2 regions of the Arthrobacter sp. 24S4-2 genome follow, and region 1 is predicted to be linked to the other one. Evidence: predicted binding sites of a transcription regulator. Region 1 holds the regulator's gene; the other holds the start of a gene.

Region 1 (4,418 bases):
CATGGGCGGCCCGGCATCCCAGCTGGGCAAGGAAGTGGTGCGGCTCCGCGAATGGGCCGAGAAGACGGCCAGCGGGGACCGGGACGAACTTATGCCCGGCGTGACGGACCGCGCCTGGCGGCAGGTCTCGGTCACCTCCATGGAATGCCTGGGGGCGCAGAAATGCCCCATGGCCGCGGAGTGCTTTAGCGAGCTTGCCCGGCAGGACGCCGCCGATGCCGATGTTGTGGTCACCAACCACGCTATGCTCGCCGTCAGCGCCTTCGAAGGCCTGGCAGTCCTGCCGGAGTACGACGTCGTGGTGGTTGACGAGGCCCATGAGCTGCAGGACAGGGTGACGGGAGCAGTTTCCGGCCAGCTGTCCGTGGCCATGGTCCACGCCGCCGCTTCGGGCGCACGCAAACATACCGGCATCACGGTTGATGCACTAAGCAACGCCGCGGCGAACCTCGAACTGGCCATCGCCGGTGCCCCCAGCGGGCTGTTGCCCAACGGCCTGAACGACGAGCAGCTCGACTGCGTGGACCAGCTGCGCGAAGCCTGCCGCGCGGCCCTGTCGGATTCAAAGGGGGACAGCTCAGGAACGGCCGACGGCGGGCGGCAGCTCGCGCGGTCACGCCTCATGGTCATCCTGGAGCTGTGTGAACGCCTGATCGCGGCCCGCGACAACCGGGAAGTGGTGTGGTTTTCGCGGGCCAGCACCTTTGATCCGCAGCAGGGCTACTCGCAGCCGGACGACGGCGCGCCGGCACTGATCAACATCGCCCCGCTGAGTGTCGCCGGAAAACTCCGCGACGGGCTGTTCGCGGGCCACACCGTGGTCCTCACCTCGGCAACCCTAGCGATTGGTTCGGCTTTTGAGCCGGCAGCGGGAGGGCTGGGGCTCGTGGGACCCGGCGCGCCCAGCTGGACCGGCATCGACGTCGGATCCCCGTTCGACTACCCCAAACAAGGGATCCTCTACGTTGCCAGCCATCTGCCCAAACCGGGCCGCGGAACATCCCCGGAGGCGCTCGACGAACTCGAGAAGCTGATCCGGGCATCCGGGGGCGGGGCACTCTGCCTCTTTTCCTCCCGGCGGGCCGCGGAGGAAGCCGCAGAAGCCATGCGGCCGCGCCTGGATCTCAGTATTCTCTGCCAGGGCGAATCGACCATGACGGCCCTGGTTCGCCAGTTCGCCGACGAACCGGACACCTGCCTTTTCGGCACCATGTCGCTCTGGCAGGGTGTCGACGTGCCCGGCGGCTCGTGCCGGCTGGTGGTCATCGACCGGATCCCGTTCCCCCGGCCGGATGATCCCCTCATGACTGCCCGTTCCCGGGCGGTGGCCCAGGCGGGCGGCAACGGCTTCATGTCGGTGTCGGCCACGCATGCGGCGATCCGGCTTGCCCAGGGGGCGGGGCGCCTGATCCGCTCTACGGGGGACAAGGGCGTTGTGGCTGTACTTGACTCCCGGCTGTCCACGGAACGCTACGGGGGCTTCCTGCGGGCCGCCCTGCCGCCTTTCTGGCCCACCACGGACCCGGCGATCGCGGTTGCGGCGCTGGCGCGGCTGGCCAAGGCGCCGGCGGCAGCCGCGGCCGCCGGCTGAACCCTTCCCGCGCCTCGCGCCGGCTGAACCCTTCCCGCGCCTCGCGCCGGCTGCGGTACTGCCGTCCGTGCCTGGCGTGAGCCGGGCGGGTAGGGAGGCGTGAGGCCGGTTAGAGCGAGCGGAGCACCGACACGACCTTGCCCATGATGTTGGCGTGATCGCCCAGAATGGGCTCGTACTGGGTGTTCTGCGGAAGCAGCCAGGTGTGGCCGTCACGCTGGCGGAACGTCTTGACGGTCGCTTCATCATCAAGCAGGGCGGCCACGATGTCGCCGTTGACGGCATCGCTTTGCCGGCGGACCACCACCCAGTCGCCGTCGCAGATGGCGGCATCGATCATGGAATCTCCGGTCACCTTCAGCATGAAGAGCTCGCCGTGGCCAACGAGCTGCCGGGGGAGGGGCATGACGTCCTCCACCATCTGATCGGCCAAGATGGGGCCGCCTGCAGCGATCCGGCCCACCAGCGGGACCATCGCGGTATCCGTCGCTGTGGCCAGTTCGGAAATTGTGAGTCCGCCCACGGTGCGCAGCCGGGCCGGCTTCTCGACGCCGGAGATCTTGGCGGACCCCTCATCCAGGGTCAGCGGCATGAGCACTTCCATGGCACGGGGACGTTTGGGGTCGCGGCGAAGGTAGCCGAGCTTCTCAAGCTGCGAGAGCTGATGCGTGACGCTGGAGAGGCTGGCCAGGCCCACGGTGTCGCCGATTTCGCGCATCGACGGCGGATAGCCGTTGTCATTGACCGAGCGCTGGATGGTTTCCAGAATCTTCTTCTGCCGCACCGTGAGGCCCTTGGGCTTCGCTGGTGATTGCTGGCTCCGCTGCGTAGCCCTGCCGCCGGTGGCTTGTGCTGCCATGTTCGCCAACGCCTTTCGTTCCACCCGGCCTCCGTGGCTGCAGCTGCCGGGAACTTCCGGCCTGAAAATGTCAGACCCTGCTGATCAACTGCAGAAGTGGTTGATCTGTAGCTCAAACGTAGGCCAGCCACACACCTTTTTCAAACATTTGTTCTAGTGAGTCTCGACAATGTTCGTTAATAAGTGCTAGAACAGAACCAGCAAAGTTCGAATATGTGTTCTAGTCTCCAGCTCCATTCGGCCCTATGTTCGAAGACCGGGCCGGGGCGGACGACATCTTGAGGAACATGCCGGGCGGCAAAGTCAGGTCCAGGAGGGCTCAGTTCATGTCAACAATAAGCGCTATTCACGGTTCAGCAGGCCAGCGTTCCACCGCCGATGGCCGGACCAGCCATGGAACGGGAATGCAGGGCTTCAACTGGGAGGAACGTCCCGTGCGCAAGGCCAAGGCAGCCCAGCCGCCGCTCCGCCTGACGCGCCGTGGGCGCATCGTCCTGGTGGGGCTCCCGCTCATTCTGTTGTCAGCGGTCCTGATCACGCTGGCCGGTTTCCTGAACTCCCCAGCCAAGGCCGCGGAATCCGCCTCGGAGCTGTCGGTGACGCCGACCGTTTCGGTCACCGTCCAGCCCGGGGAGTCCCTTTGGGGGATTGCCGGCACCGTCGCACCTGAGCGCGACCCCCGGGATGTGGTGGCGGACATCGTGCAGCTCAACAACCTTGACGGCGGCAGGGTCATGCCAGGCCAGCAGATCTTTGTCCCCTCGAAATAGGCAGTTCTGCTGCCGGGTGCCGACTGCAGAACCGATAGCCGGGCGGGCAGCAACCCCGGCGAAGACGCCGTTGCGGAGGTCCGGAAAGCGTCACAGTTTCAGTGCCCCGGCCGCCCTCACTTAAACTGGTGAAGTGACTGACCAGCTAGAGCGCCTTAACCGACTTCCCCTCCGGTCCAATCTGCGGGGCCTCACCCCATACGGTGCGCCGCAGCTGGACGTTCCCATCCTGCTCAACGTCAACGAGAACACCCATGGCGTTCCGGCCGACGTCCTGGCAGCCATATCCGAAGCGGTCACGGCCGCCGCGGCGGGACTCAACCGCTATCCGGACCGTGAGTTCACCGAGCTCCGGGAACGGCTGGCTGACTACCTCGGCCACGGCCTGGGAGCGGAGAACATCTGGGCGGCCAACGGGTCCAACGAAGTGCTGCAGCAGATCCTCCAGGCGTTCGGCGGCCCGGGACGCACCGCCCTCGGATTCCCGCCGACGTACTCCATGTACCCACTGCTCGCCAGCGGCACGGACACCGAATACATCGTTGGCCAACGTGCGGAAGACTACGGCCTCAGTGCCGAATCCGCAGCCCGGCAGGTCCGGGAACTGCAGCCCAATATTGTCTTCCTGTGCTCACCCAACAACCCGACCGGCACCGGCCTGGGACTCGACGTTGTCGAGGCAGTCTACGAGGCCGGCGAAGCCAGCCAGACGGTGGTGATTGTTGACGAGGCCTACCATGAGTTCGCCCACGACGGCACGCCGAGCGCCTTGACGCTGCTGCCTGGCCGGGAGCGGCTGATCGTGTGCCGCACCATGAGCAAGGCCTTCGCCCTGGCCGGGGCGAGGCTGGGCTACATGGCGGCAGCGCCCGAGGTGACGGACGCGCTGCGCCTGGTGCGGCTGCCATACCACCTGTCAGCCATCACCCAGGCCACCGCTCTGGCTGCCCTGACGCACCGTGAGGCACTCATGGCGGACGTCGAGGACATCAAGCGGCAGCGCGACCGGATCGTTTCGGAGCTGATCCGGATGGGCCTCAAACCTGCAGCGTCGGACTCCAACTATGTGTTCTTCGGCGGCCTTGAGAACCCCCACGACGTCTGGCAGGGGCTGCTGGACGCCGGCGTCCTCATCCGGGACGTCGGAATCCCCGGCCACCTCCGGGTGACGGCAGGCACTGAGACCGAAACCACAGCG
Region 2 (4,418 bases), 1.5 Mb from region 1:
GGGCCGCAGCAAGCAGCCGTACTACGTCCATCCCAGGGACGGCCGGCCGCTGGTGTTCGCCGGCCTGTATGAATGGTGGAAGGACCCGTCCAAGCCGGAGGGTGACCCGCAGCGCTGGATGCTGTCCACCTCCATCATGACCACGGACTCTCCGCCGGAAGGCTATGCCGGCGGGATGCTCGCCGAGCTCACGGCCCTGCACGACAGGGTTCCGCTGCCGATGGACCGCAGGACAATGCAGGCGTGGCTGGACCCGCAGGCGGACGACGCCGCCGGCCTGGTGGACCTGGTGCGGGCGGGCGCCCACGACGTAGCGGAGGGCTGGACCATTGATGCCGTCGGCACCGCCGTCGGAAACGTCAAGAACGACTCAGCGGAACTCATCCAGCCGGTGGGAAGCCTGTTCTAGACGGGCGTCAGACCGTGACTTTGCCGCCGGCGTCGACCGTCCACGTGGGATTGAACGCGATTTCCCAGCGGAAGCCGTCCGGATCAGCGAAGTAGCCGGTGTAGCCGCCCCACGGCTGGGTCTTCGCCGGCGCCGCCACCCTTGCCCCGGCGGCCTCGGCCTCGGCCATGACCCGGTCGACGTCGGCCGCGCTGGCCACGTTGTGGCTCAGTGTGATGCAGGGAATGCCGGCGGGACTGTCCACCGATGCCTCGGCCTGCATCTGGCCTGCGTCCCAGAGGGACAGAATGAGGCCGTGGTTTGCCTGGATGAACACCACTTCGCCGGGGACTTCGCGGTGGACCGGCCAGCCAAGGCCGTTGACATAGAAGGCGCGGGAGGCGTCAACACTACGGACGCCAAGTGAAATGAAGTCGACTCGAGGCTGCATGTTTAGATACTGTCATGCACATGCCCACAAATCACGGACACGACAAAGACGCCCAGGCCGACAGGGAGCAGCTCGCCGCTGTCCGCGTGGCCGTCGATGAGGTTGATGAGCAGATTGTCACCCTCATCGCGCGCCGTGAGCGCCTGATCCGGATTTCCGGCACCCTGAAGGGCGATGACGCCGAAGTCCGCGCCCCCGGCCGGGTGGAGAAAGTCATCGAACATGTCCGCGCTGCCGCGCAGAAGAAGGACATCGACCCCGACATCGTCGAGAAGACCTACCGCGCCATGATCACGGCCTTCACCGAGCTGGAGATGAAAGTGCACAACGCCAGCAGCTAGCGCCTGCCGGGCGCCCCGAAGCGGCACCGTTTAGGTGCGCTCCGGGGGTAGCGCATGGGCGCTGGCTAGAGGGATTCATTCACCGGCACGTTGGCCTGGAAATCCCTGCCGTCGGCTTCGCTGAAAGCGGTCATGAGGTGACCCTTCTCCAGCCCCAGGACGGTGCTCATGGGAAAGTTGCCGGTAATGGTGCTGCCCGAATGCTCCACCCCGCCGAGGGCAAAGTTCTCCTCGGTGCCGTCATGGCTGAAGCAGTAGAAGGAGACGGCTTCGCCGTTCATGAACTCGATTCCCATTCTTCGTTGATGGGAATGATCCGGTGTGGCCGCCACAAGGCCCACCACGTAGGCGCCCGATCCGGGGATATTGCCGTCTATATCAAAAGTCGCCACCAAGGTGGCGTCCTTGGCGGCGATGCTTACGTGCTTCAGGAGTGCGTCATGGGAGCTCATGGCTCCATCCTGCTCCCTGCGCCCGCGTCCGTCCACCCCTGATCTAGGTTTTGTCACCGCTCCGGCGTAGACTTGATTTGTTCGAATATATATTCGAATCAGTCATTTCAGGCTTCACCCTGTCCCCGTGCCAACGGGGCGGGGAGGGCTGTTCAGGGAGGCGCCGATGGGCATGTTCAGCGAGGGGGTGGACGTCGTGTGCACGCCTGCCGGCCAGCCGCTGGAACTCACCTGGGCCGGAAGGCGGTACATCGTCTGCGCTGAGCCGGTGCGCTGGTTTGAACGCCGCCAGTGGTGGGCTGAGGAAACCCGCGCACCCCTGGGAACAGGCCCGGGACTGGTGGACCACGAGATCTGGCGCGTCCAGGTCCGGCTCTCCGATGCCAAGGGAGTCCCGCACGAGCAGGAAAGCCTCACCCTCGACCTGACGAAGAACATTGGCAGCGGACGCTGGAGGCTGCTGAAGATTCACGATGCACTCCGGCCAAGATCAGCATGAGCTTCACCCACCTTCATGTCTCCACTGCCTTCAGCGCCCACTATGGTGTGTCCTGGCCGGACGAGCTCGCCCAGGCCGCGGCAGCAGACGGCGCCACGGCGCTCGCCTGCACGGACCGCGACGGCCTATACGGCACGGTCAAGCACCTGAAGGCCTGCATGGCGGCGGGACTTGATCCCGTCGTCGGGGTGGACCTTGCGGTCTTCGACGACGACGGCGACCTCCGCACCCAGCTCGCGGGCCGCGTCGTCGTGCTCGCCCACGGACACAACAGCGGTGCCGGGTACCGCGCCCTTTGCCGGCTGATTTCAGATGCCCATGCCCGCACCACCGGCAAGGCCGGGGGAGTAGTGCCGGTTGCCGTGACCCGGGCCGAGCTGGCGTCCCGTACGTTGCATCCGGAAACCCTGGAACCTGTGCTGACCGTACTGATCGGGCCGGATTCGGATGTCGGCAGGGCAATGGGCGGCCGCCGGTACCTTCGTCCCCGGACGCTGTTCAAACAATGGCTGGACGCCTTGCCCACAGGAACCGTTGCCGCAGAGGTTGTCTCACACCTCAGCGCGCCCGGCGAGCCGTTGAGCACCGCCCATGCCGTTCGTATGCTCAAGCTGGCGGCCGAGCACGGAGTCCCCGCCGTGCTGACCAACGCCGTGCGCTATTGCGCGGAGGACGGCGCCGCCACGGCAGACGTGCTGGATTCAGCCCGCACCCTGAAATCCCTGCCCGAACTGACCGCCGAGCCGTTGCTTCAGCCCAACGGCCGGGGCTGGCTGAAATCGTCCGCCCAAATGCTCGAGCTCGGCAGGGAGATCATCCATGCCGCCGGTTATGGCGCCACTGACCTCAAGAGGCTGCTGGGCCAAACCGAGGCGCTCGCGGACCGGTGCCGGATTGATCCCGTCGCGGACATGGGCTGGAAGCAGCCCGTTGTCCCGGAGACAGCAGTGATCGGCATCGACGGCGACCCCCTCGTTGAGCTGACCCAGCGCTGCGAGGCCGGAATCGGACGGCGGTTCCCCGGGATTTCGGGTCAGGCTGAAGCGCAAATGCGGGCTCGGCTGGACCACGAACTGCGGATCATCGCCAACCTTGGCTTCGCCTCCTACTTCCTCACCGTCGCAGAGGTTTCCAGAATGATCCTGGACATGGGGGTCAGGGCGGCGGCGCGGGGCTCCGGCGCCTCCAGCCTGGTCAACTACCTCATTGATGTCAGCCAGGTGAACCCGCTCCAACACGATCTGATTTTCGAGCGGTTCCTCTCCCGCGACAGGTCCACCCTGCCGGACATCGACATCGACGTCGAAAGCGCCGAGCGGCACAACGTCTACCGGCGCATCTTTGACCGCTTCGGGGCCGAGCGGGTCACCCTGATGAGCATGCAGAACGGCTACCGCGCCCGCGGTGCCGTCCGGGACGCCGGGCTGGCGCTCGGCATGGACGACGGCGACATCGGCGAGATCGCCAAACAGCTGTGGCGCTTTTCCGCCAGGAAGTTCCGCGAAGCACTCGTGGAGAAGCCCGAGCTGAAGGAATTCGCCGGCAGGGTGGAACAGCGCGACTTCACAGGGAACCAGCAGCTGGACCTGCTTGTTGACCTGACCGAGAGGCTCGACCGCCTGCCGAGGCACATCTCCATGCACCCCTGCGGGGTGATCCTGGGCGACGCCACCCTGCTGGACCGCACACCGGTCCAGCCCAGCGGACTGGGCCTGCCCATGAGCCAGTTTGATAAGCACGACATGGATCCGATGGGGATGCTCAAGCTGGATGTCCTGGGTGTCCGGATGCAAAGCGCCATGGCCTTTGCCGTCCGTGAGGTCATCCGACTGCACCCCTCTAAGGCCGAGGTGGTGGCTGCCGGCGCCCATCCGGTGGGGCCGGACGGCACAGGACCGGACTACATTGCCCCGGACGGGCACATCGACCTCAACGCCGTGCCGCTGGACGACGAACCAACCTATGAGCTGATCCGCAGCACCCACACCCTGGGGTGTTTCCAGATCGAATCACCGGGGCAGCGGGAACTGATCGGCAAAATGGCGCCGAGGGAATTCAACGACCTCATCATCGACATTTCGCTGTTCCGGCCCGGGCCGATGAAGTCGGACATGGTCCGGCCTTTCCTCGAGCACCGGCATGGCTTTGCGCCTGAGGTTTACCCGCACCCGGACCTCAAGCCCGTCCTGGAGGAAACCCATGGCGTGACGGTCTTCCACGAACAGATCCTGAAGACCTTCGATGTCATGACCAAGTGCGGACTGGCCCGGGCGGATGAATTCCGGCG

Evidence for each region. Region 1 encodes LexA, which represses DNA repair genes until DNA is damaged. Its sites were predicted from a motif close to TCGAACANNTGTTCGA; they were not measured.
Region 2: FCN77_RS15285 (DUF6504 family protein) is a predicted target of LexA. The motif match lies at 1,714-1,729, and genes of this name have one in related genera.

The regions. Positions count from the first base shown of each region.
Region 1 is NZ_CP040018.1:1,806,295-1,810,712, forward strand. Features, by position in the region: gene FCN77_RS08290 (ATP-dependent DNA helicase) at 1-1,591, shown strand, start outside; gene lexA (transcriptional repressor LexA) at 1,701-2,450, opposite strand; gene FCN77_RS08300 (LysM peptidoglycan-binding domain-containing protein) at 2,855-3,220, shown strand; gene FCN77_RS08305 (histidinol-phosphate transaminase) at 3,354-4,418, shown strand, end outside.
Region 2 is NZ_CP040018.1:3,303,358-3,307,775, reverse strand. Features, by position in the region: gene FCN77_RS15305 (SOS response-associated peptidase) at 1-409, shown strand, start outside; gene FCN77_RS15300 (VOC family protein) at 417-839, opposite strand; gene FCN77_RS15295 (chorismate mutase) at 854-1,180, shown strand; gene FCN77_RS15290 (hypothetical protein) at 1,246-1,632, opposite strand; gene FCN77_RS15285 (DUF6504 family protein) at 1,799-2,131, shown strand; gene FCN77_RS15280 (DNA polymerase III subunit alpha) at 2,128-4,418, shown strand, end outside.